Regions from separate parts of the Cryobacterium sp. Hz9 genome, predicted to be linked through region 2. Evidence: predicted binding sites of a transcription regulator. Region 2 holds the regulator's gene; the other holds the start of a gene.
What was found. Region 2 encodes HrcA, which represses chaperone genes, less so after heat shock. Its sites were predicted from a motif close to TTNGCACTCGNNNNNNNCGAGTGCNAA; they were not measured.
Positions count from the first base shown of each region.

Region 1: the regulator HrcA is predicted to act here: its motif matches at 14,435-14,461, upstream of groL (chaperonin GroEL).

Region 1 covers NZ_SOFC01000014.1:69,132-85,242, reverse strand. The annotation lists gene ispD (2-C-methyl-D-erythritol 4-phosphate cytidylyltransferase) at 1-1,075, shown strand, start outside; gene cysS (cysteine--tRNA ligase) at 1,072-2,487, shown strand; gene rlmB (23S rRNA (guanosine(2251)-2'-O)-methyltransferase RlmB) at 2,487-3,629, shown strand; gene E3N85_RS07195 (DUF4032 domain-containing protein) at 3,722-5,032, opposite strand; gene E3N85_RS07190 (ABC transporter ATP-binding protein) at 5,100-6,197, opposite strand; gene E3N85_RS07185 (thioredoxin domain-containing protein) at 6,418-7,341, shown strand; tRNA gene E3N85_RS07180 (tRNA-Thr) at 7,468-7,543, shown strand; gene E3N85_RS07175 (ABC-F family ATP-binding cassette domain-containing protein) at 7,779-9,374, shown strand; gene E3N85_RS07170 (DMT family transporter) at 9,564-10,562, shown strand; gene E3N85_RS07165 (nitroreductase family protein) at 10,576-11,157, opposite strand; gene msrB (peptide-methionine (R)-S-oxide reductase MsrB) at 11,162-11,563, opposite strand; gene E3N85_RS07155 (DUF3263 domain-containing protein) at 11,813-12,109, shown strand; gene E3N85_RS07150 (LytR C-terminal domain-containing protein) at 12,185-12,748, shown strand; gene E3N85_RS07145 (cold-shock protein) at 13,032-13,235, shown strand; gene E3N85_RS07140 (DUF3048 domain-containing protein) at 13,308-14,363, shown strand; gene groL (chaperonin GroEL) at 14,505-16,111, shown strand, end outside.
Region 2 covers NZ_SOFC01000021.1:116,561-132,671, reverse strand. The annotation lists gene leuS (leucine--tRNA ligase) at 1-451, shown strand, start outside; gene E3N85_RS10400 (helix-hairpin-helix domain-containing protein) at 591-1,310, shown strand; gene E3N85_RS10395 (ComEC/Rec2 family competence protein) at 1,307-3,730, shown strand; gene holA (DNA polymerase III subunit delta) at 3,799-4,854, shown strand; gene rpsT (30S ribosomal protein S20) at 5,080-5,343, opposite strand; gene E3N85_RS10380 (alpha/beta fold hydrolase) at 5,568-6,293, opposite strand; gene lepA (translation elongation factor 4) at 6,492-8,342, shown strand; gene E3N85_RS10370 (DUF1990 family protein) at 8,348-8,998, shown strand; gene hemW (radical SAM family heme chaperone HemW) at 9,051-10,274, shown strand; gene E3N85_RS10360 (DUF4870 domain-containing protein) at 10,293-10,664, opposite strand; gene E3N85_RS10355 (DUF4870 domain-containing protein) at 10,756-11,241, opposite strand; gene hrcA (heat-inducible transcriptional repressor HrcA) at 11,468-12,487, shown strand; gene dnaJ (molecular chaperone DnaJ) at 12,612-13,715, shown strand; gene E3N85_RS10340 (16S rRNA (uracil(1498)-N(3))-methyltransferase) at 13,717-14,457, shown strand; gene E3N85_RS10335 (HIT domain-containing protein) at 14,493-14,870, shown strand; gene E3N85_RS10330 (PhoH family protein) at 14,977-15,993, shown strand; gene ybeY (rRNA maturation RNase YbeY) at 15,990-16,111, shown strand, end outside.

The sequences.
Region 1 (16,111 bases), on a different contig from region 2:
CTCGGTAGAGCTGGGCATGGACGCACTGCTGCCGAGCGTCGACATCGTGCTCGTTCACGACGCCGCGCGCGCCCTCACGCCCGCCGCGCTCTGTGACGACGTCGTCGACGCGGTGCGCTCCACCGGGCACGGCATCATCCCGGGGCTGCCGGTGGTCGACACCATCAAGCGGGTCGCAGACTCCGGCGCCATTCTCGGCACAGTCGACCGTTCCGAGCTGTCCGCCGGGCAGACTCCGCAGGGCTTTCCCCGCGCAATGCTCGCGGACGCCCGCGCCTGGACCCTGCAGAACGGCCGGTTCGAAGCCCTTACCGACGATGCCGCCCTCGTCGCCGACGCCGGACTTCCGGTGAACGTTATTCCCGGCCACCCGCTCGCCTTCAAGATCACGACCCCCGAAGATCTCGAACGTGCTGAGGTCATCCTGCACGCAGCTGCGACCACCACTCATTCCGCGGACGCCTCGGTCGGCCCCGGCACCGACGCGCCTGCCAGTGATGGGCCAGCTGCCGCGCCAGCCGCGCTCCTTCCGCGCATCGGCACGGGCCTCGACGTGCACGCCTTCGCCTCAGACAGTAGGACCGAACTGTGGCTGGCTGGCCTGTACTGGCCGGGGGAGCGAGGCCTCAGCGGACACAGCGATGGCGATGTCGCAGCCCACGCCATCTGCGACGCGTTGCTCGGCGCTGCCGGCCTCGGCGATATCGGTAGCATCTTCGGCACGGCCGACCCCCGGTTCAGCGGTGCACACGGTGACGTCTTCCTCACCGAAACCGTGCGCCTCGTGGCCGCCGCCGGCTACCTCGTTGGCAATGTCTCGGTGCAGATCATCGGCAACCGCCCCCGCTTCACCCCGCGTCGGGGCGAAGCCGAAACGCGACTCGCCGGCATCCTCTCGGCTCCGGTCAATATTTCCGCAACCACGACGGACGCGCTCGGCTTCACCGGCCGCGGCGAGGGGGTGGCAGCGACGGCGACAGCACTGCTCTACCCCGCCCCTCCCGCGGTTCAGCCGCCCGCGCCTGCACGCACGCCCGAGCCGGGTCTGACCCCTGACCTAAACTGGGAGGCGTGACCATGCAATTGTACGATTCGAAGGCGCAGGCCTTGCGTGACTTTGTCCCCCTCGAAGCGGGTCAGGTTTCGATGTACGTGTGCGGACCCACCGTGCAGTCCAGCCCGCACATCGGCCACCTGCGCAGCGCTCTGGTCTACGACCAGCTGCGCCGCTGGCTCAGCTACCGCGGCATGAACGTCACCTTCGTGCGCAACGTCACCGACATCGACGACAAAATTTTGATCAACGCGCAGGGCTCGAATGAGCAGTGGTGGGCCCTCGCCTACCGCTTCGAGCTCGAGTTCACCGCGGGCTATCAGCGCCTCGGCATTCTCGCCCCCACCTACGAGCCGCGCGCGACCGCGAGTATCACCGAGATGCAGACCCTCATCGGCACGCTGATCGAGCGTGGCCACGCCTACGCCGCCCCCGACCAGTCCGGGGACGTCTACTTCGACAGCGCGAGCTGGGGGGCCTACGGTGCCCTCACCCATCAGGCGCGCGGCAATATGGAGGCGGCAACGGATGCCTCCCCGCGCGCCAAGCGTGACGTGCGCGACTTCGCCCTGTGGAAGGGCTACAAGGCCGGAGAACCGACCTCGGCCGCCTGGGCCTCGCCGTGGGGCCAGGGCCGCCCCGGCTGGCACATCGAGTGCTCGGCCATGGCCGCGCGCTACCTCGGCGACCACTTCGACATTCACGGCGGCGGCCTCGACCTGCGCTTTCCGCACCACGAGAACGAGCTCGCCCAGTCGAACGCGGCCGGCAATGATTTCGCGAACTACTGGGTGCACAACGGCCTGGTCAACGTGAACGGGCAGAAGATGTCCAAGTCGCTCGGCAACTCGGTCTTCGCGGTCGAACTGCTCGACCAGGCCCGCGCCATCGTCGTGCGCTATTTTCTCGGTGCCGCCCACTATCGATCGACCATCGACTACAACGACGGGTCGTTGGCCGAGGCCGAAGCGGCCTTGGAACGCGTCGAAAGTTTTCTCGACCGTGCCGACCGCCGGCTCGCTGGCACCCGGTTCGCCGGGAGCGGGGTCGAGATCGTGCCGGATGATTTCGCCGCGGCCATGGACGACGACCTGGCCGTTCCGCAGGCCCTCGGCGTGCTTCACGACACCGTGCGCGCCGGTAACGCCGCGCTGGATGCCGAAGACCTGCACGCGGCAGCATCCGCTCGCAGTGCAGTACTGGCGATGAGCGAAGTGCTGGGAATCAATCCTTTGTCGCCCGGCTGGGCCGTGGCGACGGACGAACCGGCCATGGTGGCCCTGAGTGCGTTGGTCGAGCGGCTGCTCGGCGACCGCAACCTTGCCAGGGAAAACCGCGACTATGCGGCCGCAGACCGAATCCGGGACGAACTCGTCGCCGCCGGAATTACCATCGAAGACACCCCGTCGGGTGCCCATTGGAGCTTTGACTGATGAAGAACTTAGACCGCAAATCGCGCACCGGATCGGTGCGTAAGGGCAGCCGTGGAGCCCAGGTCGGCTCTGGCGGCCAGGGCCGTCAGGCACTCGAGGGCAAGAAGCCCACGCCCAAGGCCGAAGACCGTCCGTACCACCCCGCCGGCAAGCGCAAGGCGGCCGCCGATCGTTTCACCGCGGCCGGCGGCTTCAACTCTCGCCCGGCAGCGGATGCGACCAGCAACCGTGGTGGCGCCCGCGGCGGCCCCGCCGGAGCAGCTCGTGGTGGCGCCCGCGGCGCCTCGCAGGGTGCGCCCCAGCGCGGCACCGGCAACACCGGGGGCGGCGGATCCTCGACGCGTCGGGCCAAGCAGATCGACGAGCACGAAATTGTCACCGGCCGTAACTCGGTGCTGGAGGCGCTGCGCGCGAAGATCCCCGCGCTGACCCTCTATATCGCGGCACGCATCGAAATGGATGAGCGGGTCAAAGAGGTGCTGTTGATGGCGACGAGCCGCAACATCCCGATTCTCGAGGTCATGCGCCCCGAACTGGACCGCCTCGCCGGCCGCGACGCCGTGCACCAGGGACTCGCGCTCAAGGTGCCCTCCTACGAGTACGCGCACCCGATGGAGCTGCTCGAGCTCACCATCAGCCGTGGCCACAAGCCGTTGTTCGTGGCCCTCGACGGCATCACCGACCCCCGCAACCTGGGCGCGATCATCCGTTCGACCGCTGCATTCGGCGGCCACGGAATCATCGTGCCGCAGCGTCGTTCCGTCGGCGTGACCGCCTCGGCCTGGAAGACCAGCGCCGGCGCCGCGGCCCGCACGCCCGTCGCCATGGCGAGCAACCTCACCCAGACGCTCAAGGCGCTCAAGGCGCAGGGTGTGTTCGTGCTCGGTCTAGACGGCGACGGCGACGTGTCGCTGCCCGACCTCGGCACCGGCTTCGCCGAGCGCCCGATCGTGATCGTCGTCGGCAGCGAGGGCAAGGGCCTGTCCCGCCTCGTGACCGAGACCTGCGACGCGATCGTCTCGATTCCAATCAGCGCCGCCACCGAGTCGCTCAATGCCGGAATCGCCGCCGGTGTCACGCTCTACGAGGTAGCCCGTCTCCGTGCCCAAATCAAGCTTGCGAAGCAGGCCGCGAAGCTCTAACGTTTCGCTCAGCGGCCGCCCGGTGCCGGTATCGGCCCGGTGCCGGTAGCGGCCGGGTTTGGGCCGCGAAGCACCGCCGTGCCCGACGGGGGCTAAACCTTGAGCATCCAGTCGTCGGCATCGTCGGGGTCCGCGCCGGTGTCGTCGTTTAGCTGCGTGCGAATTGGCAGCGTGATGGCGCCGGTAAGCGGATCGATCACGGTCGCCTCGTCGCGGCGGTGCCGCAGCACGTCCTGCACATAGCTCGTCACGGCTTCGGCGAGCGGAATGTCCCGCGACTGGTTCTGCGCCATAAACCAGCGGTGATCGAGCAGCTGGTGAAACACCTGTGCCCGCTCGAGCTTGCCTCGTAGATCTTCGGGAATTGCCCGCACCACCGGCTCGAACACCCGCACGAGCCACTCGTGCGCCACCATCTCCTCGTCGGCACCGGGGTCGCCGTAGGCCGCGCGGTAGGAGTCGAGGTCGTTCAGCAGCCGGCGTGCCTGGTTCTCTTCGGCGTCGAGCCCGGTCATGCGCAGCAGCCGACGCTGATGATGCCCGGCATCGACGACCTTCGGCTGAATGTGCACCTTGCTGCCAGCGCTGTCGGTCTTGATCGCGAGTTCCTCGATATCGAAGCCGAGGTCGTTGAGACGTTCCACCCGTTGCGTGATGCGCCAACGCTCCGAGTTCGAGAACGATTCCGAGCCGGTGAGTTCCTTCCAGAGCAGGCGGTAGGCGGCGACGATACCGTTACTGACCCGAATCGGGTCGAGCTCGTCGGCAACGCGGCCGCCGGCTTCAAGGTCCATGAGTTCGCCGGCGATGTTGACCCGGGCAATCTCGAGGTCGTTCTCGCGCTGCCCGTTCGAGAGCCCGCCGGAGTACAACTGCCCGGTTTCGGCATCGACGAGATAGGCGGCGAACGCGCCGGCGTCGCGCCGGAACAGCGTGTTCGAGAGTGAGACGTCGCCCCAGAAGAACCCAATCATATGCAGCCGCACCAGGAGCACAGCGAGAGCGTCGACCAGCCGGGTGGCCGTGTCCGGGCGCAGGGCATGCGAATACAGGGCGCGGTAGGGGAGGGAGAACTTCAGGTGACGGGTGACCAGAACCGAATTGAGCGGATCGAGCTCGGCATCCGTTCTGTTCGTGATCACGGCGACCGGCTCGACGCAGGGAATTTCGAGGTTGGCCAGGGTGCGGAGCATGTCGTATTCGCGCGAGGCCATCTCGCTCGTGGTCTCCTTGATGGCGACCACCCGCCCGCTCAGGTGCGCGAACCGCACGAGGTGGCGGGAGATGCCCTTGGGCAGCGAGGCGATGTTCTCGTTCGGCCAGGCATCGAGGGGCAACTGCCACGGCAGGTCGAGTAGGGCCGGGTCGGCCGTGGCCGCGATGATGTTGAGGGAACCGCTCATAATTTGACCCTAACTGACGAGAAAACGGCTGGAGGAAGCGAATCCCTCCAGCCGTTCAGAAAACCGATTAGTCGGTGACGGCGCCGCCGAGGCGCAGGCCGGTTTCGGCGTCGAACACGTGCAGGTGATTCGGCGTGGCCGTGAGGTAGACGGTCTCGCCGGCGTTCGGGTGTGAGCGGCCGTCGACGCGAGCGACGATGTCGGTGCGCTTGCCCTCGATCGTGGAGTGACCGTAGAGGTAGCCGTCGGCGCCGAGTTCTTCGACCAGGTCGACCTCGATCTGCAGGCCGTCGCCGGCGGTGGACGACATCTGGATGTCCTCCGGACGGATTCCCACGGTGACCTTCTTGCCGGTTGAGCTGGCGAGTGTCTCGCGCTGCACGGGCACGGTCGCGGTGCCGAACTTGATGCCGCCGTCAACGGTGTCCGCGAGGAACAGGTTCATCGCGGGGCTGCCGATGAAGCCGGCCACGAACACGTTCTGCGGCTTCGCGTACAGGTCCCGGGGCGAACCGACCTGCTGCAGGATGCCATCCTTCAGCACCGCAATCCGGTCACCCATGGTGAGCGCCTCGGTCTGGTCGTGGGTCACGTAGACGGTCGTGACGCCGAGGCGGCGCTGCAGCGAAGCGATCTGCGTACGCGTCTGCACGCGCAGCTTGGCGTCGAGGTTCGAGAGCGGCTCATCCATCAAGAACACCTGCGGCTGGCGCACGATCGCGCGGCCCATGGCAACGCGCTGACGCTGACCACCGGAGAGCGCCTTCGGCTTGCGGCTGAGGTACGGCTCCAGGTCGAGCAGCTTGGCTGCTTCGAGCACGCGGGCGGCACGCTCGTCCTTGTTGATGCCGGCGATCTTGAGCGCGAAGCCCATGTTCTCGGCGACGGTCATGTGCGGGTACAGCGCGTAGTTCTGAAAGACCATGGCGATGTCGCGGTCCTTCGGCGGCACGTCGGTCACATTGCGCTCACCGATGAGAATATTGCCGTCGTTGACCTCTTCGAGGCCGGCAAGCATCCGCAGGGAGGTGGACTTTCCGCAGCCGGACGGGCCGACCAAAACCAGGAATTCGCCATCGGCGACCTGAAGGTCGAGCTGGTCAACAGCCGGTCGGGTGGAACCCGGGTAGAGCCGGGTTGCCTTGTCAAAGGTCACTGAAGCCATGATTACTCCTTCACCGGCAGGAACGTGCCGGACGATCCGTTGTGAATAGGATTTATGCGTCGTTTGCCGACCGGAGTCAGTACCCGACCGCCCTATTATTACACGACGGGTGCCCGGCTTGGTCGTCAGCGTGCCCCCCGTTTGGTCGTTTCACAGTCAGGGCATCTACTATTTCATGGGCGCGTTCATGCGCGCCTCCACTTCTCGAAAGCGATTTTTTATGCCTATTGGCGGACCCAGCGACAGTAGCCCTTCCAGGAGCCGCCGGCGCGACGCCGCCCGGGTGAAGGCCAAGGAGCTTCGAGTCAGCCAAAAGAAGAAGGACCGCCGCAACAAGGTCTTTCTGCAGGGCGGCATGGCAATCGCTGCCGTCGCCATTGTCGTTCTGGTCGCCCTTGTTATTGTGAACTCGATCAAACCGGCCGGTCCCGGCCCCAAAAATATGGCCAGTGACGGTGCGCTCATCGGCGAGGGTTTGGTCACCGCCCGAACGCCCGCGCTGCAGCCCGACGCCAATCCGCGGCCGTCCGAAGCTGATCCCACCGGTGCCGTCGCGAACATCCGCCTGTACGTCGACTACCTGTGTCCGCTCTGCGCCGACTTCGAAGACGCCAACACCGAGCAGATCGCCCAGTGGGTTGACTCCGGTGCGGCGACTGTTGAAATCCACCCGATCGCCATTCTTGCGAACAAGTCCGCCGGCACCAAGTACTCCCTGCGGGCTGCGAACGCGTCGGCCTGCGTTGCCAACTATTCGCCCGACGATTTCTTTGCCTTCAGCTCCGCCCTGTTCGTTGATCAGCCGAAGGAGACCTCGCCCGGCCGCAGCAACGACGAGCTCAAGAATGTCGTTACGGATTCCGGCGTGAGCGAAGCGCTGTCCAGCATCAACTCCTGCATCGACGACGGCACGTACGAGTCGTGGGTCGAGGCAGCCACCGACCGCTCGACTGCCGGCCCGATCCCCAACTCCTCGATTGAGTCCATCATCGGAACGCCCACCATCCTGGTCAATGGCAAACCGTACACCGGCTCGTTCGACGACCCGAAGGAGTTCGCGTCCTTCGTGCAGCAGGCCCTCGGCGAGACCTACTCCACGTCGACGTCGACGCCGAGGCCCACCCCCGCGACGCCGGCCCCGTAGCTGGCACCGGTAGCTCGCTGAAGCGGATGCGCCGCCTCGTGCCGCGCGCATCCGCGCCGCCGGCGCCGGTGGCGGCGAGGGCTTGGAAATGATTTAGGATGGTCTCCTGAGGCCCGCGTGCCTCATGCCGGCCTGGCGCAATTGGTAGCGCACCACTCTTGTAAAGTGGGGGTTACGGGTTCAAGTCCCGTGGCCGGCCCCACGACCCCCTGCTCCCGAACGGAATCCAGGGGGTTTCTCTCTGCCCGCGTCCTGGCATCCGCTTGATGCGCGGGTGTTCGCTGCACACGTGGGCCGGTTCCGAACACGTGCCGTCTAACCACCATCGAAAACGGGCGCGGGCTGCCCAGCGGGTCCGAGACGTAGACTGAAGGCTGGGATTGTACGAGCGGCTGCCCGCTCACGCGCGGGGGCGCGCAATGAGAGGACGCACACGCATGAGCCTGATCCGGCTGAACGACGTCAGTATTCGCTTGGAGAACACACAGATTCTGCGCGAAGCGTTCTTTCGTCTCGAACCCGGCGACCGCGTCGGTCTGATCGGCAAGAACGGCTCCGGCAAGTCCACCATTCTCAAACTCATCCTCGATCAGGTCTCGCCCGACACCGGTGAGGTCACCCTCGACGAGGGAATCACCGTCGGCTACTTCTCCCAGTTCTCCGAGCTCAATGGCGAGCTGACCATTACCGAGGTACTCGACGCGCTGTTCGTGGCCGTGAAGGCAGTCGAGGCCGAACTCGCCGCAATCGACGCGGCGATTGCCCTCGATTCCTCGGCCAGCGTCGAGCTGGACCGGCTGATCAGTCGCCAGGGCGAGCTATTCGAAGAGATGGACCGGCTCGACGGTTGGGATTACAAACGCCACATCGACACCGCCCTGACCACCCTCGGATTCAACGAGGCACACCGAGTCTGTGCCATCGATGAGCTTTCCGGCGGTTGGCGCAACCGTGCAGCCCTGGCCAAGATCGTGCTCGAGGCCCCCGACGTGCTGCTGCTCGACGAGCCCACCAACTATCTCGACGTGGCCGGCGTCGAGTGGCTCGAAGCCTGGTTCAAGAGCTTCAAGGGCGCTGCCATCGTCGTCTCGCACGACCGCAAGTTTCTCGACGCCGTCGTCACCCGCATCATCGAGGTTGAGAACTTTCACCTGCACGAATATCCCGGCAACTTCGGTGAATACATCGTGCAGAAGCAGTTTCGGCTCAAGACCCTCGAGGCGCAGTTTGTGCACGAATCCGAGCTGCTCGCCTTCGAAGCCGAGGGCATCGCCGACCGCCGCGAGGCCGCCAAAGCCGAGAGCCGCCAGCTCGGCAACCAGCTCGCGCACATCAAGAAGTCGCGGACGCCGCGCCCGGTCGACCAGATCATCACCGAGATCTACGGAAACCTGCACGTGAAGGATGTGCTCTGCCGGGTCGACGGCCTCGCCAAGAGCTACGGCGACAAGGTGTTGTTCGCGAACCTCAGCTTTGAGGTTCGGCGTGGCAACCGCATCGTCGTGCTCGGCAGTAACGGCAGCGGCAAAACCACCCTGCTGCGCGTGCTCACGGGCGAGGAGACGGCCGACCACGGCGACGTAGCCTGGGCCAGTGGCGCCGGCGTCGTCTCGTACAACCAGATCCTCGCCGAACTCGACGAGAGCGACACCGTGAGTCACGCCGTCAACGCCATGCCCGGCAGCCTCGCCCTCACCGCGACCAAGAAATCGGTCAACCGCTTTTTGACCATGTTCCAGTTCAGCGAGGCCGACCTGAAACAGAAGATCGGCAACCTGTCAGGCGGCCAGCGCGCCCGCGTCGCCATGGCCCAGTGCCTGCTCTCCGGCGCCTCGGTGCTGTTGCTCGACGAACCGACCAATCACCTCGACATGTCGAGCACCCAGGTGATGGAACGCGCACTCGTGCACTTCCCGGGCGCCGTCGTGGTCGTCAGCCACGACCGTTTCTTCACCGACAAGATCGCCAATCGTCGCCTCGTCTTCGGCAGAGAGGGAGCCGCCCCCGGCGAAATCGAAATGCGCGCCGCGTAGCGGCCGCGCCCTGGCGACTACCCCGAGTGGGCTGGGCGCAGGCTGGCCTGCCCGGCGCACGAGAGAACTGCGCCCTCGCCAAAGCCCCAGCAGCCCAGCACAAGCCCGGGCTGTACATACCGTAGCCCGGGGAGCCCGCCAGCAACCCCTGTCGACGCGCCGAGCACGGCTGTCTCGTAGTATTACCACGTGACCCAGCCCCGAGCACGCACCCGCACGGATGCGTCGGCCGCGCTCGCGGCATCCGCGGCCCCGGTCTGGCTGGCCCTCATCGTCTCGGTGTTGATCGGCGCGCTGTACGCCGTGCAATCACGGGTGAACGGCGAACTCGGGCATCAAATCGGCAACGGATTCACCGCCGCCGTCATCTCCTTCGGCTCCGGCCTGATCATTCTCAGCCTCGGCCTGATCGTGTTCCGCCGTGGACGCCGCGGCCTTCAGCTCGTCGCGCGCGCTGTCTCGGCGAAACACCTGTCCTGGTGGCACCTGTCCGGCGGACTGGCCGGCGCACTGTTCGTGCTGTCGCAGGGCCTCGTCGCCGCGCCGCTGGGCATCGCCCTGTTCACCGTCGCGGTTGTGGCCGGCCAGACCGTGAGCGGCGTGCTGATGGACCGCTTCGGTATCGGCCCGGGCGGGCGCCGGCCGCTGCACGCATCCAAAATCGTCGGTGCGCTGCTCGCCCTGATTGCCGTCGCCGTCACCGTGAGCGGCGAACTGCGCGGCAGCGATGCGCTCTGGTTGCTCGGGCTGCCGCTGATCGCCGGCATCGGCCAGGGCTGGCAGCAGGCCGTCAACGGCCAGGTGCGGGTCACCGCGCAGAGCGCGCTGACGGCGACCTTTCTGAACTTTCTCACCGGGACCATCGCCCTCGTGCTCGCCGCGCTCGTGCAGGGCCTGCTGGTCGGTTTCGCGCTCGACCTGCCCGGCAACCCGTGGCTCTATACCGGCGGTCTCATTGGCTGTATCTTCATCGCCGGGGCCGCGCTCGTCGTGCGCACCACGGGGGTGCTCATGCTCGGCTTGTGCATCGTGGCGGGCCAGCTGGTCTGCGCCCTCGCGCTGGATCTGCTCGCCCCAACGCCGGGGCATCCACTCGGCTTGACGACCATTGGCGGCACCGCGCTCGCCCTTGTGGCCGTCGTCATCGCCGCGGTGCGCTGGCGCCACCCCGGCCACGCCCGCCCGTAAGACCCGCGCCAGCCTACAGAACCCCGAGAAACTCCCCGGGATCGATCGACAGCCGCACACCAGGCTTGCAGTCCGCCGGAATGCCGCCGACATACAGCCACCCGAGCAGCTCTTCATCGTCGGCGAGGGCGTGCAGCGTGCGCACGGCTTTGGTGCGCACGAGGGACCCGGTGCGCCACATCGCACCCCAGCCGGCGTCGTCGAGGAGCAGCGTGAGCAGGTGCGCGACGCCCGCAGCGGCGGCATCCTGTTCCCAGTGGGCAACTTTGTCGCTCACCCGCCGCGACGCGACGACGGCAATCAGCAGCGGCGCTCGCAGCGGCTTGCCGGCCAGTTTGATGGCCTCAGTACCGTCACAAGCGGATGCCGCCACAAACGCTGCTCCCAGCCGCTCCCGCGCGTAGCCGCGCAATTCGATCAGGCGCCATGGCCGTAGTGCGCCATGATCGGCCACCCGCGCCGCGGCCGCCACCAGGGGTAGCAGCTCGGCCCGAGTAGGTGCCAGCGCCGTCACTTTGGAGTAGCTGCGCCGGCAATTGACGGCCTGGAAGACCAAAGAGGTGGCAACATCCGTTGTTGGGGGAGGCTGGCTCACCGCTTTACTCGGCGGGCGTGAAATTGAGCGAGATCGAGTTCATGCAGTAGCGATCGCCGGTCGGGGTGCCGAATCCGTCGGGAAAAACGTGGCCCAGGTGCGAGCCGCAGTTCGCGCAACGCACCTCGGTGCGCACGCTGCCGAGCGAGCGATCTTCGAGAAGTTCGACCGCTTCGGGCCGCACGGACTCGTAGAAGCTCGGCCAGCCACAGTCGGAATCAAACTTGGTGCCACTCTGGAACAGCTCCGCGTTGCAGGCGCCGCAGGTGTACACGCCAGCCCTTCTCTCGTCGAGCAGCTTGCCCGTTCCGGGGCGCTCAGTGCCGGCCTCGCGCAGCACAGCAAATTTTTCGTCGCCCAGTTCGGAGCGCCACTCGCTGTTCGACTTCTTGATTGCGTAGTCCATGGTGGACGTCCTTTCATTCCAGCCGCGCGGATACGGATGATATCTACCCAGCCTAAACTCGTGCGGCCCCGCGTGCATTTCGACAGCGGCCGTTTCGTAGCGTTTGCACGGCGCTCACTCCACACCGTGCGACCGCCACGCAGTCCTCGGCTGCGGCGTGCCGGGCGTGCCGGGGCAACATGCAGCCGCTCCCAAATAGGATGAACCTGGCGGATAAGCCGTAAAACCTGTCTGGGGAGTGATACACCAATGAGTGAGCGAACACCCGCCGCTGCCCCCAGCGCCACCGCCCCGGCGCAATTGAGCGAGCGTGATCAAGCCGTGCTCGCCTTTGAACGGCAATGGTGGCGGCACGTCGGTGCGAAGGAAGAGGCGATCCGCGCCACCTTCGGCCTCTCGGCTGCCCGGTACTATCAACTGTTGGGGGCACTGGTCGATTCACCGCTGGCCCTTGCCTTTGACCCGATGCTGGTCAACCGGCTGCAGCGCATGCGTTCCGTGCGATCCGAAGCACGCGCCAGACGGTCCATGCCCGCACAGGACTAGGCACTTACCGCTTTCAGCCCGCAAACCGGCTTAGCTCGATTCCGGTCCGGCAGCCCCAACAAGGATTCAACCACCATGGCGCGAAAATTTGCGAAAGACCGTTTCGACACACACACGCATGCCCTCGACCGCGTGGGGGCCCACCGTGCCCCCGGCAGGAAGGGCCGCGGCTGGATCGCGTTCTGGTGGGCGCTCGGCGCCACCGTTCTGCTGATCGCGGTGGGCGTCGCCGGCATTTTCGCCATCAATAATCGCCTTAACTTTTCCGACATTCCCGGGCTGGCGTCATCTGGTTCGACCCCGCCCCCCACCGAGACCGTCATTCCCACCGCCGAAGCGACCGTCGATCCGGCGCTGACCGTGAACGTGCTGAACGGATCCGCGATCAATGGTGTCGCAGCATCCGTCAGTGACACCCTCACTGCCGCCGGCTGGGCCGTCAGCGCCACCGGCAATGCCGATACCGACACCGAACCGACCAGCGTGATCTACTACACCGACGCGAGCCAGGAAGGCGCTGCCCGCGGCATCGCCGCCTCGCTGCCGGGCGCGAAGATCGTCGTCTCAACCAGCTTCGTCGATTCGGGCGCGGCCCTGACCGTCGTCGTTGGCAACGACTACGTGTTCCCCGCGAGCTGACCCTGACTCGAATCTGCAGACGTAGTGGTCAAAATCTGATCCGTCAAGCCCCTGTCTTTTCACCGCGATTTCAGTAATGTCTGGTTTTGGTCACACATTTTGTTCGGGCAATACCCGCCCGGATCAAGGACGCTCGCCCAAGATAACTTGCACCAGTAGGTAACTTGCAACAGAAGACTTGCTCTCGGGGATTTGCTGCTCGCACAGAATGAACGCAGTCTCTGCGGCAGGGCCCGGAACAGCCAATGGGCGGTTGCCGTCGAAATTGAGCAAGGAGTAACACATGGCGAACGGAACCGTTAAATGGTTTAACGCTGAAAAGGGTTTCGGCTTCATCACTGTCGACGGGGGAGGCCAAGACGTTTTCGTTCACTACTCCGCCATCGACATGAGCGGATACAAGGTTCTCGAAGAAGGCCAGCAGGTCGTCTTTGAGGTTGGTGCCGGAGCAAAGGGCCCGCAGGCCGAATCGGTTCGACCGGCCTGACAAACCCTACGTTCGGGGTCTGTCCCCCGCGCTGACGCCGCCCGCTGCAACGGGCGGCATTAGTGTGTAACGGTGATTTCAAAAAATACGGCATGCTTCGCCCGGCTGGGCCGTCCCGTTGGTCTTCTCGTATTCCTCGTGCCGGCAATGCTGTTGAGCGGATGCACGGGAAGTAGCGCGACGCCGTCCACCACGCCAACGGCCGGCGTGTGGACATCGAGCAACTCAGCTCCGGCCACCGCAGAGATGGCGCCCTTGACCGGACTCAGTGTTCCGGCCGGGACCTCAGCGCGCTCCGCGCTCGCCGTCAAAATCGACAACCACAGCGCCGCTCGGCCACAGGTTGGGATCGATCGCACCGACCTCGTGTTCGAAGAATTAGTCGAGGGCGGCATCACCCGGTACGTCGCGCTCTGGCAGTCCAGCATCCCCGACGAGGTCGGCCCGGTACGATCGATCCGCCCGATGGACCCCGACATCATCGCGCCGTTCGGGGGCCTCGTGGCCTTTTCGGGCGGGCAGCAACGGTTCGTCGACGCCATGGACGCAACCGGTCAGATCAGCGCCATCTTCGACTACGACACGACCGGCCTGTTCTCCCGTTCGACGGCCACCGCGGCCCCGCACAACGTCATCCTTGCCGCCGCAGAATTCGCCAACCGCAACGCGACCGTCGCCCCGCCCGTGCAGCAGTACGCCTACGCGGCCACACTCGACGGTGCATCCGCTGTCGTAGACGGCACCCCGATTTCGGTGATCAACACCCGGTTTTCGCACTCGAGTGCCCGCAGCTGGACCTGGAGTGCCGCCACCGGCGCCTACCTGCGCGCCCAGGACGGCGCACCCGACCTCAGCGTCGACGGCGCCCAGCTCAAAGCCACCAACGTGGTTGTGCTGCGCGTGAACGTCACGGTCGATCAGGGCATCCCCAAAACGGAGCTCATCGCCTCGGGTGAGGCGTCGATATCGACCGGCGGAAAAACGCTCGCGGCTACCTGGAGCAAAAACCTCCAGACCGCACCGATCCGCCTCGTCGACGGCCACGGAGTGACAATTCGGCTGGCACCGGGCAATACCTGGTTTCAGCTCGTGCCCAACGGCACCGGCTCGGCCGACCTCGTTCCCTGACCGGCTGAAGCCAGCCGCGCGCCACCCCGGATGCTCGCTTGCACTCTCGACCCCAGAGTGCCAGAATCGATTTAGCACTCTCGTCATCTGAGTGCTAATCCCATCATCGTTTAGAACGTCCGGGAGGGACGAGTTACACATATGGCAAAAATCATTGCATTCAATGAAGAGGCCCGTCGTGGGCTTGAACGCGGCCTGAACATTCTCGCCGACACCGTCAAGGTCACCCTCGGCCCGCGCGGCCGCAACGTCGTTCTGGAGAAGAAGTGGGGCGCCCCCACGATCACCAATGACGGTGTGTCCATCGCCAAGGAGATCGAGCTCGACGACCCGTACGAGAAGATCGGTGCGGAACTCGTCAAAGAGGTCGCCAAGAAGACGGATGACGTAGCCGGCGACGGCACGACCACCGCAACCGTCCTCGCCCAGGCTCTGGTTCGCGAAGGCCTGCGCAACGTCGCAGCCGGCGCCGACCCGATCAGCCTCAAGCGCGGCATCGAGAAGGCCACGGCAGCTGTCATCGCCGAGCTCATCGCCAGCGCCAAGGAGATCGAAACCAAGGAAGAGATCGCCGCTACCGCGTCCATCTCCGCCGGAGACACCGAAATCGGCGCGATCATCGCCGAGGCCATCGACAAGGTCGGCAAGGAAGGTGTCGTCACCGTTGAGGAGTCGAACACCTTCGGAACCGAGCTCGAGCTCACCGAAGGTATGCGCTTCGACAAGGGCTTCCTGTCGGCGTACTTCGTCACGGACCCCGACCGTCAGGAAGCGGTCTTCGAAGACCCCTACATCCTGATCGTCAACTCCAAGGTCTCCAACATCAAGGACCTGCTCCCCATCGTGGACAAGGTCATCCAGACCGGCAAGCAGCTCCTCATCATTGCGGAAGACGTCGACGGTGAGGCCCTGGCCACGCTCGTCGTGAACAAGATCCGTGGCATCTTCAAGTCCGTCGCCGTCAAGGCCCCGGGCTTCGGAGACCGTCGCAAGGCTCAGCTGCAGGACATCGCCATCCTCACCGGTGGACAGGTCATCTCGGAAGAGGTCGGCCTCAAGCTCGAAAACGTCACGCTCGACCTGCTTGGTAACGCCCGCAAGGTCGTCATCACCAAGGACGAGACCACGATCGTTGAGGGTGCCGGCGACGTCGAAGCCATCGCGGGTCGCGTCTCGCAGATCCGTGCCGAGATCGAGAACACCGACAGCGACTACGACCGCGAGAAGCTCCAGGAGCGCCTCGCCAAGCTTGCTGGCGGCGTCGCTGTCATCAAGGCCGGAGCCGCTACGGAGGTTGAGCTCAAGGAGCGCAAGCACCGCATCGAAGACGCCGTGCGTAACGCTAAGGCTGCCGTCGAAGAGGGCATCGTCGCCGGTGGTGGCGTTGCGCTCATCCAGGCCGGCAAGACCGCATTCGAGAGCAAGGCAGTCCTTGACCTCGTCGGCGACGAGGCAACGGGCGCGAACATCGTGCGCGTCGCCATCGATGCTCCGCTCAAGCAGATCGCGCTCAACGCGGGCATGGAGCCCGGCGTTGTCGCCGACAAGGTGCGCAACCTGCCCGTCGGATGGGGCCTCAACGCCGCCACCGGCGAGTACGTCGACATGATCGCTGCCGGAATCAATGACCCGGTGAAGGTCACCCGCTCCGCGCTGCTCAACGCCGCGTCGATTGCCGGACTGTTCCTCACCACCGAGGCCGTCGTTGCCGACAAGCCCGAGAAGAACTCGGCTCCGGCCGGCGACCC
Region 2 (16,111 bases):
GCCCGGCCTGGTCGAATCGTTCAAGTTCAACGTCGTCGTCGCGCGCCTGATGGAGCTGGTCAACGCCACCCGTAAGGTCATCGACACCGGTGCAGGCCCCGCGGATGCCGCCGTGCGCGAAGCGGCCGAGGTCACCGCCATGGCGCTGAACCTGTTCGCGCCCTATGCCGCCGAAGACATGTGGGAGCACCTCGGCTATGAGCCCTGCATCGCTCTCGTGCCGTGGCGCAAGGCCGAGCAGACCCTGCTCGTGCAGGAGTCCGTCACCGCGGTCGTGCAGGTGGATGGAAAAATGCGTACCCTGCTCGAGGTCTCACCGAAAATCTCCGGTGAAGACCTCGAGAAGATGGCGCGGGAGGCGGCTGCGGTGATCCGTTCCATCGGTGACCGCGAGATCATCAAGGTGATCGTGCGCGTGCCCAAGCTCGTCTCGTTTGTCACGCGAGCCTGACGACCCACGCAAGACGGGCCCCGGTCTCTTCCCTGAGGGAACGGTCGGGGCCTTCCTCCACAGGTCGTCTGCCGGCTCACGGCGCACAGATGGTTCAGCCAACGACAAGCGGATGCTCCGCGCGGCCTAGCCTGCGAGCATGCAGCCCGACCGTTTTCCCCTCGACCTGGAGCGACTCGCTCCCGCCGCCCGGGCTCGCCCTCGCTTGCGGGTCGGTGTTGGTGCGGCGGTCGTGTTACTGCTGCTCGCCCTCGTCGTTGCCGTGGTCGTGTCGGCCATCGGGCAGCAGGCCGGGCAGCGCACGGTCGGGTCCGGATCGGTGTCGGTCCCCTCGGGCGGTGCGTTCGAGAGCGCCACTCTAAAGCCTTTTGATGCCGGTGCGAGTGCTGCGCCCGAGGGGAGGCCCGGTGCAGACGCTGGCGCCATGATGTTCGTGCACGTTCTCGGTGCGGTTGCTCGGCCCGGGCTTTTTCAGCTGCGCGACGGTGCGCGGGTCATGGATGCGATTGCCGCCGCCGGCGGTTTGACGGCCGAGGCTGATCCCGCCGGGGTGAACCTGGCGCGCATCGTGACGGATGGCGAGCAGTTCTATGTTCCGCGCCAGGGCGAGATCCCGCCAGGGATCCCCGCAGCGGCCACCGGCTCCGGGGGAGTGAGCGCGCCAGCGGCCAAGGTGAACCTCAACACGGCCACGGTGGCCGATCTGGATTCCCTGCCGCGCATCGGCCCGACCATGGCCCAGCGCATCATCGACTATCGCACGTTGAATGGCCGGTTCAGCAGTGTTGATGGACTGCGTGATGTTGCCGGGATCGGCGACAAAACGTTTGCGGGCCTCGAAGACCTCATTACGGTATGAGCCTCGACCTGCGGCTGGCGCTTCCGGTGCTCGCCGTGTGGTTGACGGCGGGCCTGCTGATCGGCGCTCCCGCGGAAGCCGGGGTCGTTGCCATGACGCTCTGGCTGTTGGCCGGCGGGTGTGCCGCCCTGCTTGTCGCCAGCCGGATTCCCCGGTGCGTGACGTCGCCTGCGCCGCCGCGATTTCGCAGCTGGCAGAAAATGGGCGGCAGCCTGATGCTCTGCTGCGCCGGCGCGGCGCTCGTGGCGACCGCCGTCGGAGTCTGGGCGCCGGTGCGCCTGCCGCCAGAAGTGCGTGCCGCAGCAGAATCACACGCCACGGTCACGGCCACCGTCACCGTCTGGTCGGTTCCCGTCGCGGCGAAGGCCTTCATCGGTAGTGGAGCCTCTGGGCGGGTGCGCTATCGGGCCACCCTCACCCAGATCGCCAGCCGTGGCGAGACGGCGCACGTCTCGAGTCCGGTCGTGGTGTTCGCCGAAGCTGCCAGGGGCCGACACGAACCAGAGATCGGGTCGAGCCTGCAGCTGCGCGGCACGCTGCGCACGACCCAGCCCGGAGACGCCGCGGTCGCCCTGCTGTTCGCCACTGAATCAGCGCGTAGCCTCGCCGCGCCACCGTGGTGGCTGCAGTGGGCCAACGAACTGCGGGCACGCTTCAAGACAGCGGCGACGAGTCTCGCCGGCGACGGGGGCGACCTGCTACCCGGACTGGCCATCGGTGACACGAGCGCGGTCAGCCCCGCCCTCGACAGCGCGATGAAAACCAGTTCGCTCAGCCATCTGACGGCGGTGTCCGGGGCCAATTGCGCTATCGTCATCGCCTCGATCATGCTGCTCGGCGGCTATCTTCGACTGCTCCGGGCCTGGCGCATCCTGTTCTCGCTCGTGACACTACTCGGCTTCACCGTTCTGGTCACGCCGGAGCCGAGCGTGCTGCGCTCGGCGGTCATGGCCACGCTCACCCTGGTATCGATCGGCGTCGGCCGACCCGGTCGGGGTATACCTACCCTGCTCGCTGTCGTGATCGGCCTGTTGGTGAGCGATCCCTGGTTGGCCCGCAACTATGGTTTCGCCCTCTCGGTGCTCGCGACGGCCGGGCTCCTCGTGCTCGCCGGCCCGCTGGCTCGTGTGCTGGCCCAATGGATGCCGACGGCCCTCGCGGCGATCATCGCCATTCCCCTGGCCGCCCAACTGGCCTGCCAGCCGGTGCTGATCCTGATGAACCCGAGCCTGCCGCTCTACGGGGTTCCAGCCAACATACTCGCCGGTCCCGCCGCGCCGATGGCGACGGTGGTCGGGCTGGTCGCCTGCCTGACCCTGCCGGTCCTGCCGGGCGTTGCTGCAGGACTGCTCGCCGTGGCCTGGCTGCCGTCTGCGTGGATTGCCGCCGTGGCCCAGGGAGTGTCGACGTTGCCCGGCACCCGGCTGCCCTGGCCGGGCGGTCCGCCGGGAGTGCTGCTGCTCGTGGCTGTCACGATGCTGGGGCTCGTGGTCGTGCTGCGCGGGCCGGCCGCCCGGCCGGCCCGCTGGCCAGCGGCGGCACTGGCCGTACTACTCGTCGGTCTGGGCGGGTACGCCGGGTCGCTCATCGGCACGGGAATCGGGCGCGTCGTGTCCTTTCCGCCCGACTGGCAGATCGCCACCTGCGATATCGGCCAGGGCGACGCCGTCGTCGTGCGGGACGGTGATCAGTATGGACTCGTCGACGTCGGACCCGACCCGAAGCTACTCGCCACCTGCCTCGCCACGCTCGGCATCACCCACATCAACCTGCTCCTGCTCACCCACTACGACCTCGACCACATCGGCGGGGTCGATGCCGTCATCGGGCGGGTCGACACCGCGCTGGTCGGGGTGCCAGAGAACGCCGAGGACGAACGCCTGCACGAGCGCCTCGCCGCGAGCGGTGCCACGGTTCGCCAAGCCGCGCGTGGTGATGCCGGTACGCTCGGCGGGCTGCGCTGGAAAATTCTCTGGCCCATTCGCGGCGCGACGACGATGCAGGTGGGCAACCCGGGAAGTGTCACGATCATGTTCGACGGGCGGGGCATCCGCTCGATTTTTCTCGGCGATCTCGGGCAAGAGGCGCAGGACACCCTGCGCCGGGTGTCACCGCCCGGCCGGGTCGACGTCGTGAAGGTTGCGCACCACGGTTCGGCCGACCAGAGCCCGGAACTGTACGCGGAGCTGCGGGCGCGGGTGGGGCTGATCTCGGTCGGGGTGACGAACACCTACGGTCACCCGACCGACAAGCTGCTCCGTATTCTCGCGTCTCTGGGCACGATGTCGGTGCGAACGGACCTCGAGGGTTTGGCCGTGGTCGCACCCGGAACCAACGGCACGCTCGTGCTCTGGACCGAGAAAGTCACCGACCGCGGTCCGCCAACGAGCCCAACCCCGCAGCAGACCGATGTACCGTAAGCCGCCGGGCGAGTCAGCGGTGCGGGTTAGGCTTGATTTACCCCCGCACGAGACCCAAGGAGAGCGCTTTGGCCGCACGACCCGCCACGACCGGTTCCCGGGCCGGTAAGGCTTCCCCCGCCCGCACGGCCAAGGGCACCGTTATTCCCCAGCTTGGCTGGCATCAGGTGCGCCCGGCGCCGATCGTGCTCGTCTCCGGCACCGAAACGTTCCTCGCCGAACGCGCCATTCGTCAGCTGCGCGATTTTCTCAAGCTCGAAGATCCCAGCCTCGAAATCAGCGACGTGCAGGCCGACAGCTATGCGCCCGGTGAACTGCTCACCCTCGCGAGCCCCTCCCTGTTCGGCGAGCCCCGCCTGATTCGCGTCAGCAACGTCGAGAAATGCAGCGATACCTTTCTGGCCGAGGCGCTCGATTACCTCGAAAACCCGGCCGAGGACACCTACGTCGTGCTGCGGCACGGCGGGGGGGTGCGCGGCAAGAAACTACTCGACACGATCCGCAGCGGACTCGGCGGCGGCATCGAAATCGTCTGCACCGAACTCAAAAAAGACACCGAGAAGTACGAATTTGCCGCCAACGAGTTCAAGGTGGCCGGCAAACGCGTCACGGCGAGTGCCCTGCGTCAGCTCGTCGCCGCGTTCTCCGACGACCTCGCCGAACTCTCCGCCGCCTGCCAACAACTCATCGCGGATGCAACGAGCGAGGTCACCGAGACCACGGTCGACCGCTACTACGGCGGCCGGGTCGAGACCAACGCGTTCAAGGTCGCCGATTGGGCCATCGCCGGCCGCAACGGCGAGGCGCTCATCACCCTCCGGCACGCGCTCACCTCCGGCGCCGACCCGGTGCCGATCGTCGCGGCCTTCGCGATGAAGATTCGCACCATGGCGAAGGTATTCGGGGCCCGCGGTGGCTCCGCCCAGCTCGGCGCCCAATTCGGACTGGCCCCCTGGCAGGTTGAACGCGCGCAAAAAGACCTCCGCGGCTGGAGCGACGAAGGTCTCGCCCGCTGCATCCTGGTGCTCGCCGAAACGGATGCGGCGGTGAAGGGTGCCGGCCGCGACCCGGTCTTCGCGCTTGAGCGCCTGATCGGCGTCATCGCCCGCCGCGGCGAAGAGTAGCGCGTTCCGGAAGGTCCAGTAGCGCGTTCCAGAAGGTCAGAGAGAGCCGGCCGCCGTGACCTGATGGTGGATCGGTTCAGGGCGAGCCATGCGCGGCTATGAACTCGGGTTACCGCCAAACAAGAAAACCCCCGCCGGGAGGGCGAGGGTTTCTGTGCAACGAGGGAGCAGCATCCGCGCTCTCGAGCCGATGCGATCACACCCGTCGGGTGCAGCGAGTGTCGATCAGACGAGGGCGGAAACGGCCTTCGCGATGGCCGACTTCTTGTTCGCAGCCTGGTTCTGGTGGATGACACCCTTGCTGACGGCCTTGTCGAGCTTCTTGGACGCAAAGGCGAGACCGACGACGGCCTTGTCCTTGTCGCCAGCGGCAATTGCGGTACGAGTCGCGCGGATTGCGGACTTGAACTCGCTCTTGACAGCCTTGTTGCGCTCCTGGGCCTTCTTGTTGGTGCCAATTCGCTTGATCTGCGACTTGATATTTGCCACGTTTTTTACGCTTTCGTTAGATTCTGGTACGGACAGCCGCTCAGCGGTAGAGGGCGCTTCTGCGGCGAAAATCGTGCGGGGTGGGACCCGACACGCAAGCCAACCACTAACGCTACCAGCAAGTGCCTTCATCCCGAAACCGGCCCCGCCCGGGTCGCGGATGCCCAGAGGCCGATAGTCGCAGGCTTCCGACCCGAAAATGGACACCGCATCGGATGCTGTGGTCAGGCGGCGGACACCTGGCCGGCGACCCGCAACAGAATCGTCGTGAAGCGCTCCGGCTGGGCCAGGCTTGACAGGTGCGTCGCACCCGGAACCACGACGACCTCCCCGTTGCGGCATGCGGCCAGAAAACGCCTCTCGTTCAGCCGAAAGTGATCGAGGGCGCCGTTGACCAACCAGATCGGCCCCGGGTACGCCGCGAGGCTGGCCAGGGGGGTCAGCGTGGAGGTCGCGCGCAATCCGGCATCCATCACGTCGAGCGCGGCGCCGCCCGCGAGTACGTCGCGCGCCCCGGCGGGCGGCAGTAATCGGCGGGCCATGGTTTCGTGCAGCCACAAGCCGCGATCGGGCAGTCGGTGAATCATCCGGGCAAGCACGCGGTACCCCTCGAGCAGCACACCCTTCGGTACTGCGCTGCAGCCAGCGGCGACGAGTCCGGCCACCCGATCGGGGTGCTGGGCGGCATACGCCATCGCGTAGTAACCGCCGAGCGAGAGTCCCACGAGCAGAACTCGACCACCGAGGTGCGCGACCCCGTCATCGATGGCGGCGAGCGCCGCCGGTACCGTGAACGACTCGCCCATCCGTTTCCCGTGGCCCGGCAGATCAATTGCGAGCACCGGGTACCCGGCGGCACGCAGCGTCTGCTCTTGATGACGCCACATCGTCGCCGAAGCCCGAATCCCGTGCACGAGCAGAACCGGCACACGCGCCTCGGGAATCTTCATGCCCGTGAGCCTAGCCAGCCGCCGCGCGAGGTGGCTGGACGCGCCCGTTGCGCAAGTCGCCGGGCATGGACGGCGCGGGACTACGGCGGGCTCAGCCGTCCTGCGATACCACCACGCACGCGTCCCCGAGCTTCCTGCGAGCCCGGCGCAGCTCTCGGAGACCGGTAACCGCACCGAGCATGGAATAATGGACGAACTATGTCACCGAGAGCCCTTCACGCGCTGGAACCGGCCGCCACGGCCCCCGAGTTCATCCGAAACTTTTGCATCATTGCCCACATCGACCACGGCAAGTCGACGCTCGCCGACCGGATGCTGCAGATCACCGGCGTCGTCGACGAACGTTCCATGCGCGCCCAGTACCTGGACCGCATGGACATCGAGCGTGAACGCGGCATCACCATCAAGAGCCAGGCCGTGCGTATGCCGTGGGAGATGGACGGCGTCACCTACGCGCTGAACATGATCGACACCCCCGGCCACGTCGACTTCACCTACGAGGTCTCCCGCAGCCTCGCCGCCTGCGAGGGCGCCATCCTGCTGGTCGACGCGGCCCAGGGCATCGAAGCCCAGACCCTCGCCAACCTCTACCTCGCCCTCGAAAACGATCTCACGATCATCCCGGTGCTCAATAAGATCGACCTGCCGGCCGCCGACCCCGACAAGTACGCCCGCGAACTCGCGAGCCTCATCGGTGGACGCCCCGAAGACGTGCTGCGCGTCTCCGGCAAGACCGGTGCCGGTGTGGAGGAACTGCTCAACCTCGCCACCACGATGATTCCCGCGCCGCAGGGCAACCCGGATGCCGCGGCCCGCGCCATGATCTTCGACTCGGTCTATGACAGCTACCGCGGCGTCGTCACCTACGTGCGCATGATCGATGGTCACCTCAAGGCCCACGAAAAAATCCAGATGATGTCGACCAGGGCAACCCATGAGATCCTCGAGATCGGCGTCATCTCGCCCGAACCGATCGAAAGCAAGGGGCTCAAGGTCGGCGAGGTCGGCTACCTGATCACCGGCGTGAAAGACGTGCGCCAGTCCAAGGTCGGCGATACCATCACGACCGCCCTGCGCCCGGCGACCGACGCGCTGCCCGGCTACAACGAACCGCAGCCCATGGTCTTCTCCGGGCTGTACCCCATCGACGGCAGCGACTACCCGGCGCTGCGCGAAGCGCTCGACAAACTCAAGCTGTCCGACGCCAGTCTCGGGTACGAGCCGGAGACCTCCGTCGCTCTCGGTTTCGGCTTTCGCTGTGGCTTTCTCGGCCTGCTCCACCTCGAGATCATCACCGAACGCCTCGAACGCGAGTTCAACATCGACCTCATCACGACCGCGCCGAGCGTGCCATACGAGGTCACCACCGACGACAAGCGCACCATCACGGTGACCAACCCGAGCGAGTACCCCACCGGTAAAATCGCCAAGGTCCTCGAACCCATGGTCAAGGCCGCCATCCTCGCGCCGAAAGACTACGTCGGCGTCATCATGGAGCTCTGCCAGAGCCGCCGCGGCACGCTGCTCGGCATGGAATACCTCGGCGAAGACCGCGTGGAGATTCGCTACACGATGCCGCTAGGCGAGATCGTGTTCGACTTCTTCGACATGCTCAAGGGCCGCACCGCCGGGTACGCCTCGCTCGACTACGAACCCTCCGGCGAGCAGGAGGCCGACCTGGTCAAGGTCGACATCTTGTTGCAGGGCGAACAGGTCGACGCGTTTTCTGCCATCGTGCACCGGGACAAGGCCTATGCCTACGGCGCTCTCATGACCGGGCGCCTGCGCAAACTGATTCCGCGCCAGCAGTTCGAGGTGCCCATTCAGGCCGCGATCGGCGCCCACATCATCGCCAGGGAGAGCATCTCGGCGATGCGTAAAGACGTGCTCGCCAAATGCTACGGCGGTGACATCTCGCGCAAGCGTAAGCTGCTCGAGAAGCAGAAAGAAGGTAAGAAGCGCATGAAGATGGTCGGCCGGGTCGAGGTGCCACAGGAGGCCTTCATCGCAGCGCTGTCGGGGGACATCGAGACGAAAGACAAGAAGTAAAGCGGATGCGCAGATCCACCTTCACCGACGCCGCCGTCAGCTATGCCGCCATCGGCGGCACGCTCGCTCCCGACCTGATGAGCTATCCGCCCAAGGGCTACCGGCCGATGGAACAGAGCGTGAAGCTCGGCAGTTCCCACGAACGGTTTGAAGCCGCGACCAAATTGCTGATGACGTGGGGAATCCAGCGCGGCAGCGGCATGGAGGTGACCGATCTTGAAAACGGTACCGGCGTGCAGTACACCCCGGTCACCTTTCAATCCGACGGCACCCCGGCAGTCAAGCAGCAACATCCGGTCAACGAAGCCACCTTCGCTGACGACGGCACGCCGTATATCGCCAACGGCATGACAGCGACGCTGAAAATGAAGGTCTGGCTGCTGCGCGTGACCGCGCCGGTACGCGTCGTCTACGTGATCGACGAGGTCGCCCGCATCGGATTCGCCTACGGCACCATGGCCGGCCACCCGGAAAGCGGCGAAGAATCCTTCATCGTCGAACACCGCGAGGATGACTCGGTCTGGCTGACGATTCGCTCGTTCTCACGGGCCAGCACCTGGTATTACCGCTTGGCCTGGCCGGTACTGCGCTTTCAGCAGGCCAAGTTCACCAGGCTGTACCTGCGGGCCCTGCACCCCGTTGGTGCCATCAACTAGCGGCGCGATCCGCCACTGATCAACAATTTTTCAACGTACTGGAGCATTTCCCATGGCCGGACCCCACCCCGTCGGCGACCCAGCACCCGACGACGGCCTCCTGCCGGCCTCAGCGGCCGTTGACGCTGGCGAACGCGATTTCGGCGTCTACCTGCACGTCCCGTTCTGTCGGGTGCGTTGCGGTTACTGCGACTTCAACACCTATACCGCAACCGAGCTGCGCGGCGTCAAACAGAGCGATTACGCCAGCCAGGCCGTGCTCGAGGTCGAGGCGGCCGCGCGCATCCTCACCGCGTCGGGCGTGCCCGATCGCCCTGTGTCGACGGTGTTCTTCGGGGGCGGCACTCCGACGCTGCTGCCGGTCACCGACCTGACCCGCATGCTCGGGGCCGTGCGAGAGCAGTGGGGCTTGCAAGACGGCGCCGAGGTGACCACCGAGGCGAATCCCGACTCGGTCGACGCCGCCTACCTCGGTGCCCTCGCGGCGGGAGGATTCACCCGGGTGTCGTTCGGCATGCAGTCCGCGGTGCCGCACGTGCTCGCGACGCTCGAACGCACCCACGATCCCGAGCGGGTACCGCTCGTCGTGGAGTGGGCCCGCGCCGCCGGGCTCGACGTGAGCCTCGACCTCATCTACGGGACGCCGGGGGAGTCCCTCGCAAACTGGCACACGAGCCTCGAGCAGGCCCTCAGCCTGCACCCCGACCACCTGAGTGCGTATTCGCTCATCGTCGAAGACGGCACCAAGCTGGCCCGGCAGATTCGCCGCGGCGAGATCGCGCCGACCGACGACGATCAGCAGGCCGATTTCTACGAGCTGGCCGACGAACTCCTCGCCGCCGCCGGGTACCACTGGTACGAGGTCAGCAACTGGGCCGCGAGTGACGCGCACCGTTCGCGACACAACCTCGCCTACTGGACCGGCCAGGATTGGTGGGGCGTCGGCCCCGGCGCACACAGCCATGTCGGCGGCGTGCGGTGGTGGAACGTCAAGCATCCGGCCGCGTACGCCGAACGGATGCTCGGCGGCCTGTCGCCGGCGGCCGGCCGTGAGACGCTCGACGCGCCGACCCTCGAACTCGAGCGTATTCTGCTGCAGAGCCGCATCCGCACCGGCATACCGGTGGCGTCACTGTCGCCGGCGGGCCGCATCGAGGTTGCCGGGCTCATCGCCGACGAGCTCATCAATGCGAAAGCCGCCCTCGCCGGATCCATCGAACTGACCCTGCGCGGACGGCTGCTGGCCGACGCCGTGGTGCGGCGCCTGAGTGACTAGTGCTCGGGCGACCGGTGCTCAGCTGACGAACTTGATCGTCAGCGGGTAGCTGTAGCCCTGGCCACGGTTGGCGGCCAGGGCCGCCAGAATCATGAATACGAGAGCGATGATGGCCAACGGTAGGTACAGAATGCCACCGAAGCCGATCGTGACGATAGTGATGGGAACCAGAACGGCCGCGTAGATGTAGAGCGAGATTTGAAAGTTCAGCGCGGTCGCGGTGTGCGCGCGAATGAACGGGCCACGGTCACGCAGCACGAGGTAGCCGATCAACGCCGGCAGAAAGCTGAAGATGATGCCGCCGACGTGGATCAGTGTCGCCCACAATTTCTCGTCGGCGGGGCTCATCGGGGTGGCGGACGTTGACTGGTACGGGTTCTGCTCAGACATGGGGGCCTCCTGGTGTACGGCCGGTCACTGGCACGGCAGTGCCAGTGACCTCCAGACTAATCGTCCCGGGTTGCAGTGACCTGCGTGCTGGCTACTTGATCAGACGAAGGGCGAACGGGTACCGATAGTTCTGCCCATCCTTGGCCTTCAGGAAGCCCATGATCGAAAAGATCACACCCGCCACCCAGAGCAGCCAGGACAGACTGACCAACATCCCGCCGATTCCGAAAGTAACGATCGCGAGAATAAGCGAGATCACATTGATCGCCACATAACCGATCAGCAAGGTGATCTGAAAATTGAGCGCCTCTTTTGCTTCGGTGTTGGTGAAGCGCCCGCGATCCTTGAACACCAGCCAAATGATCAGGGACGGCAGAAAGCTCAAAATACCGCCGAGGTGCGCCAGGGAGGCCCACTGTCGGTCATCGGCCTCCGAGAGGGGGGCCGCGACCACCGGGTTGGCGTACGGGCTGCCGGCGGGTTGCCCCGTCCCTGGCTGTTGGCCGTTCGCCGGCTGGCCGACATTCGGCTCACGGTAGTTCGGCTCACCGGGTGCTTGCGCCTGTGGATCGGTCATAATCATGCCTTTCGCTCAAAATGGTGGAGCGTATAGCGACAATTAAACGCTTGCATCGCGATACTGGCAATGGGCGTTCACAGTCGGCCGCGATAGTATTGGCAGTCAGCGGATGCGAGTGCCAACGACGCACCGGCAAACCTGCGTTCGAGCGTGCCCACCGGCGCGCCAGGGGAGCGGCATCCGCTCGACCATAGCTGTACCGGAGAATCAGGAAGGCGGCGCAATGGTTTCCGACCGTGGCCTCGATGTGTTGCGCGTCATCGTGCAGGACTACGTCGCCTCTCGCGAACCCGTCGGCTCCAAATCCATCGTCGACCGGCACTCCTTCGGCGTCTCCGCCGCCACTATTCGCAACGACATGGCCCTGCTCGAAGAGGAAGAGCTGATTGCGGCGCCGCACACCTCGTCTGGGCGCATTCCCACCGACAAGGGATACCGCGTTTTCGTCGATCACCTCGCCGACCTGCGCCCGCTCACTCCCGCCCAGCGTCAGGCGATCGAAACTTTTCTCGGCCATTCCGCCGATCTCGACGAGGTGCTCGTGCGCAGCGTGCGACTGCTTTCGCAGCTCACCCATCAGGTCGCGCTCGTGCAGTACCCGTCGCTGTCGCGCGCCAAGGTGCGCCACATCGAGTTCGTGCCGCTGACCGAGACACGCATTCTGTCGGTGCTGATCACCGACTCCGGCGGGGTGGAACAGCGGGTGATCGACCTGCCCCGTGCGCTCGATGAGCAGACGCTCGGCGAGGTGCGCGCCCGCCTCAATGTGGCGGTTGTGGGGCTCGGCATGGCCGAGGCATCCGTGGCCCTCGCCGCAATCGTCTGGCCGGGCTCGCCCGCGCTGCAGCCGATTGTCGACCTGGTCATGAGTACCCTCGCCGAACAGGTCGGCGCCAACCGCCAGGACAAACTCGTCATGGCCGGAGCTGCGAACCTGGTGCGCACGGAAGAGGATTTCTCGGGCAGCATCTACCCGGTACTCGAAGCCATCGAAGAGCAGGTAGTACTGCTGCGCCTGTTCGGCGAGATGGAAACCGACCAGCACGGCGTCTCGGTGAGCATCGGCCGCGAGAACGCGGCGTTTGGACTGCCCGAGGCGAGCGTGCTGACCAGCGGATACACCGCCAACGGCAACCTGGCCCGGCTCGGCGTGCTCGGACCAACCCGCATGGACTATTCCAACAACATGGCGGCCGTGCGCGCCGTCGCCCGCTACCTCTCCCGCCTGCTGGGCGAGACCTAAACCTGTTGCCGCTTCTCCCGCCTGCTGGGCGAGACCTAAACCTGTTGCCGCCTCCGCGGTAGAGACCTCATCATCAGATCAATCATCAGAACCAGAATCATCAAAAACTCAAGGAGAGCCACCTTTGGCTGACCACTACGAAGCGCTCGGCGTTGGCCGCGACGCGACCACCGACGAAATCAAGAAGGCATACCGCCGCCTGGCTCGCGAACTGCACCCCGATGTGAACCCCGGCGCCGAAGCGTCGGAACGGTTCAAGAGCATCACCCACGCCTACGACGTGCTGAGCGACGCCAAACAGCGCCAGAAGTACGACCAGGGTGGCCAGAACGGCGGCTTCTCCGAGCAGAACTTCGGCAATTTCGGTGACATCTTCGAAACGTTCTTCGGTGGCGGTGGAGGTAGCACCCGCGGCCCGCGCTCACGCCGCGAACGCGGCCAGGACGCACTGCTCCGGGTGGAGCTCGACCTCGACGAGGTCATCTTCGGCACGCACCGCGACCTTGAGGTCGACACCGCGATCGTCTGCGACACCTGCAAGGGCTCCTGCTGTGCACCCGGCACCTCGCCGGTCACCTGTGATATCTGCCACGGCACCGGGAGCATCCAGCGCGCCGTGCGCTCGCTGCTCGGCAACGTCATGACGTCGAGCCCGTGCGGTTCCTGCCGCGGCTTCGGCACCATCATCGCGACGCCGTGCATGACCTGCTCTGGCCAGGGCCGCGTGCGCGCCCGCCGCACGGTTCCGGTCGACATTCCCGCCGGCGTAGACACCGGCCTGCGGCTGCAGATGCCCGGCAGCGGCGAGGCGGGCCCGGCCGCCGGCCCCAACGGCGACCTGTACCTCGAGATGAAGGTGCGCCACCACGACGTGTTCAGCCGCGACGGCGACGACCTGATGTGCTCCCTCGACGTGCCCATGACCAGCGCTATCCTCGGCACGAGCGTCACCGTGAAGGCCCTCGACGGCGACATCGAAGTGGAGATCCGCCCCGGCGCGCAAAGTTCCGAGGTCCTCACGATCAGGGACCGCGGCATCACCAAGCTGCGCGGCAGCGGTCGTGGCGACCTCAAGATCGGCATTCACGTGGTCACTCCGAGCAAACTCGACCATAAGGAACGCGACCTGATCGAACAGTTCGCCGCCCGCTATACGACCGCCGCGCCCACCCTGAGCCAGTACCAGCAGGGACTGTTCGCCAAACTGCGCGACCGGTTCCTCGGCTAACGTGGCCCATTTCTACCTGCAGGAAACGCTCCGGACGGCCGAGTGTCGTCCGGGGCAGGTCGTGGTCGTTGACGGTGCCGAGGCGCGCCACGCGGTCACGGTCAGCCGGGTTCGTCCCGGGGACCGGCTCCGCCTGGGAAATGGGGCCGGGCTGCTCCTGGAAGGTACGGTGCTGTCGGCAGAGGCCGCGGTGTTGACCGTGCGCGTCGATGACGCGAGCGAGGCGGCGGCGGCAACGCCGCGCATCCGCCTGGTGCAGGCCCTCGCCAAGGGTGACCGTGACGAGCTGGCCATTCAGGCCGCCACCGAACTCGGCGTTGACGGCGTCATCCCCTGGACTGCCGCGCGCTCCATCACCCGGTGGGAGGGCCCCAAGATCGCCAAGGGTCACGAACGCTGGAGCAGCATCGTGCGTGAGGCCAGCAAGCAGTCGATTCGGGCCTGGCTGCCCGACGTCGCCCCTCTCGCCAGCACGAAGCAACTGGCCGTGCTGGCCGCCGCCACCCGGATGCTGCTGCTCGACCCGACCGCGACCGGTCGCCTCACCGAGGTGGCCGCGCCCACCGACGACCGCGACATTCTGCTCGTCGTCGGCCCAGAGGGTGGAATCTCCCCGGCCGAACTGTTGCTGCTCGAGCGCGCCGGCGCGAGATCAGTGCGCCTCGGCGACACCGTGCTGCGCACGTCGACCGCCGGACCGGCCGCCCTCGCAATTCTCAATGCGACCCTGGGCCGTTGGTAGTGCGTGCCGCTGGTAGCGCCGCTTAAGATAGAGGCATGTCTTCAACCAGCGGCCAGCCGACCATTTTCAGCCGCATCATCGCGCGGGAAATTCCGGCGACGATCGTGGCTGAGACCGAACACATCATCGCGTTTCTGGACATCGCCCCCAAAGCGCCGGTGCACGTGGTCGTGACCACCAAAGACCCGCAGTTTCAGAACGTCGTAGAGCTCGCTGCGGGCAACCCGGCCCTCCTGGCCGAACTCGTGGCGGTAGCCGAGCGCATCGCCGTCGAACGAACCAACGGGCAGTTCCGCCTCGTCTTCAACACCGGTGCGGCCGCCGGCCAGACCGTGTTCCACGTGCACGCCCACGTACTGGGCAGCCAGGAACCTTCCGACTCGATGGGGGAGGACTCGCTTGGCGCCCTCTAAAGCCGGCAACGCTCAACCCGGCAACGCTCAACCCGGCAACGCTCAACCCGGCAACGCTGGACCCAGCACCAACACCGAGCTGCGCTTCACCGTCGACGGCGTCGCCATGGTGCGCCTGCTCGGCCCCGATGACCGCTACCTCAGCACCATCGAGGGTGCCTACCCGAACGTCGACGTGCACGTGCGCGGCAACGATGTCAGCCTCGGCGGCAGCGCCGACGATGTGGAGGCCGTGCGCCGCTTGATCGAGGAGTTGCAGCTAGCCCTGCGCACCGGCCATGACCTCGGTGAGACCGAGGTCGCAACGGCGGCACGGATGCTCGCCGCTGACAGCTCCGTGAGTCCCTCCGCCCAGCTCGGCGCCCCCATCCTGACCGCCCGTGGCAAGAGCATCCGAGCGAAATCGATCGGCCAGAAAGACTACGTCGATGCGATCGACGTGAACACGATCGTGTTCGGGATCGGACCGGCCGGGACCGGCAAGACTTACCTGGCCATGGCGAAGGCGGTGCGCGCCCTGCAGAACAAAGAGGTCGAGCGCATCATCCTGACCCGCCCGGCCGTCGAGGCCGGCGAGCGGCTCGGTTTTCTGCCCGGAACGCTCACCGACAAGATCGACCCTTACCTACGACCGCTCTACGACGCGCTCGGTGAGATGCTCGACCCCGAATTGATCCCGAAGCTGCTCGCCGCTGGCACGATCGAGGTGGCCCCGCTCGCCTACATGCGCGGACGCACCCTCAACGCGAGCTTCGTCGTGCTCGACGAAGCGCAGAACACCACGCCGGAACAGATGAAGATGTTCCTGACCCGTCTCGGGTTCGGTTCGAAGATGGTCATCACCGGCGACGTCACCCAAGTCGACCTGCCAGCCGGTTCGAGCGGCCTCAAACTGGTCACCCGCGTGCTCGACGGGATCGACGACATTCACTTTGCCTATCTGACCAGTGCCGACGTGGTGCGGCACTCGCTCGTTGCCCGCATCGTCGACGCCTACACCGAGTACGACGCGCAGAAGCAGGCCCTTCGACAGGAGAGTGCCGAAGCCCGTGAATTTGCCACCCGTGGCCCCCAACGCACCGGCAATGCGCCCGGCCGCAACCCGAAACGGAGTTCCAGTTGAGCATCGAAATCAACAACGAGTCGGCCATCCCGGTCGATGAGGCCGCCATTCTGCGCCTGGCCGCTTTCGCGCTCGACACCATGCACGTGCACGCCGACGCCGAGCTCGCCATCGTTCT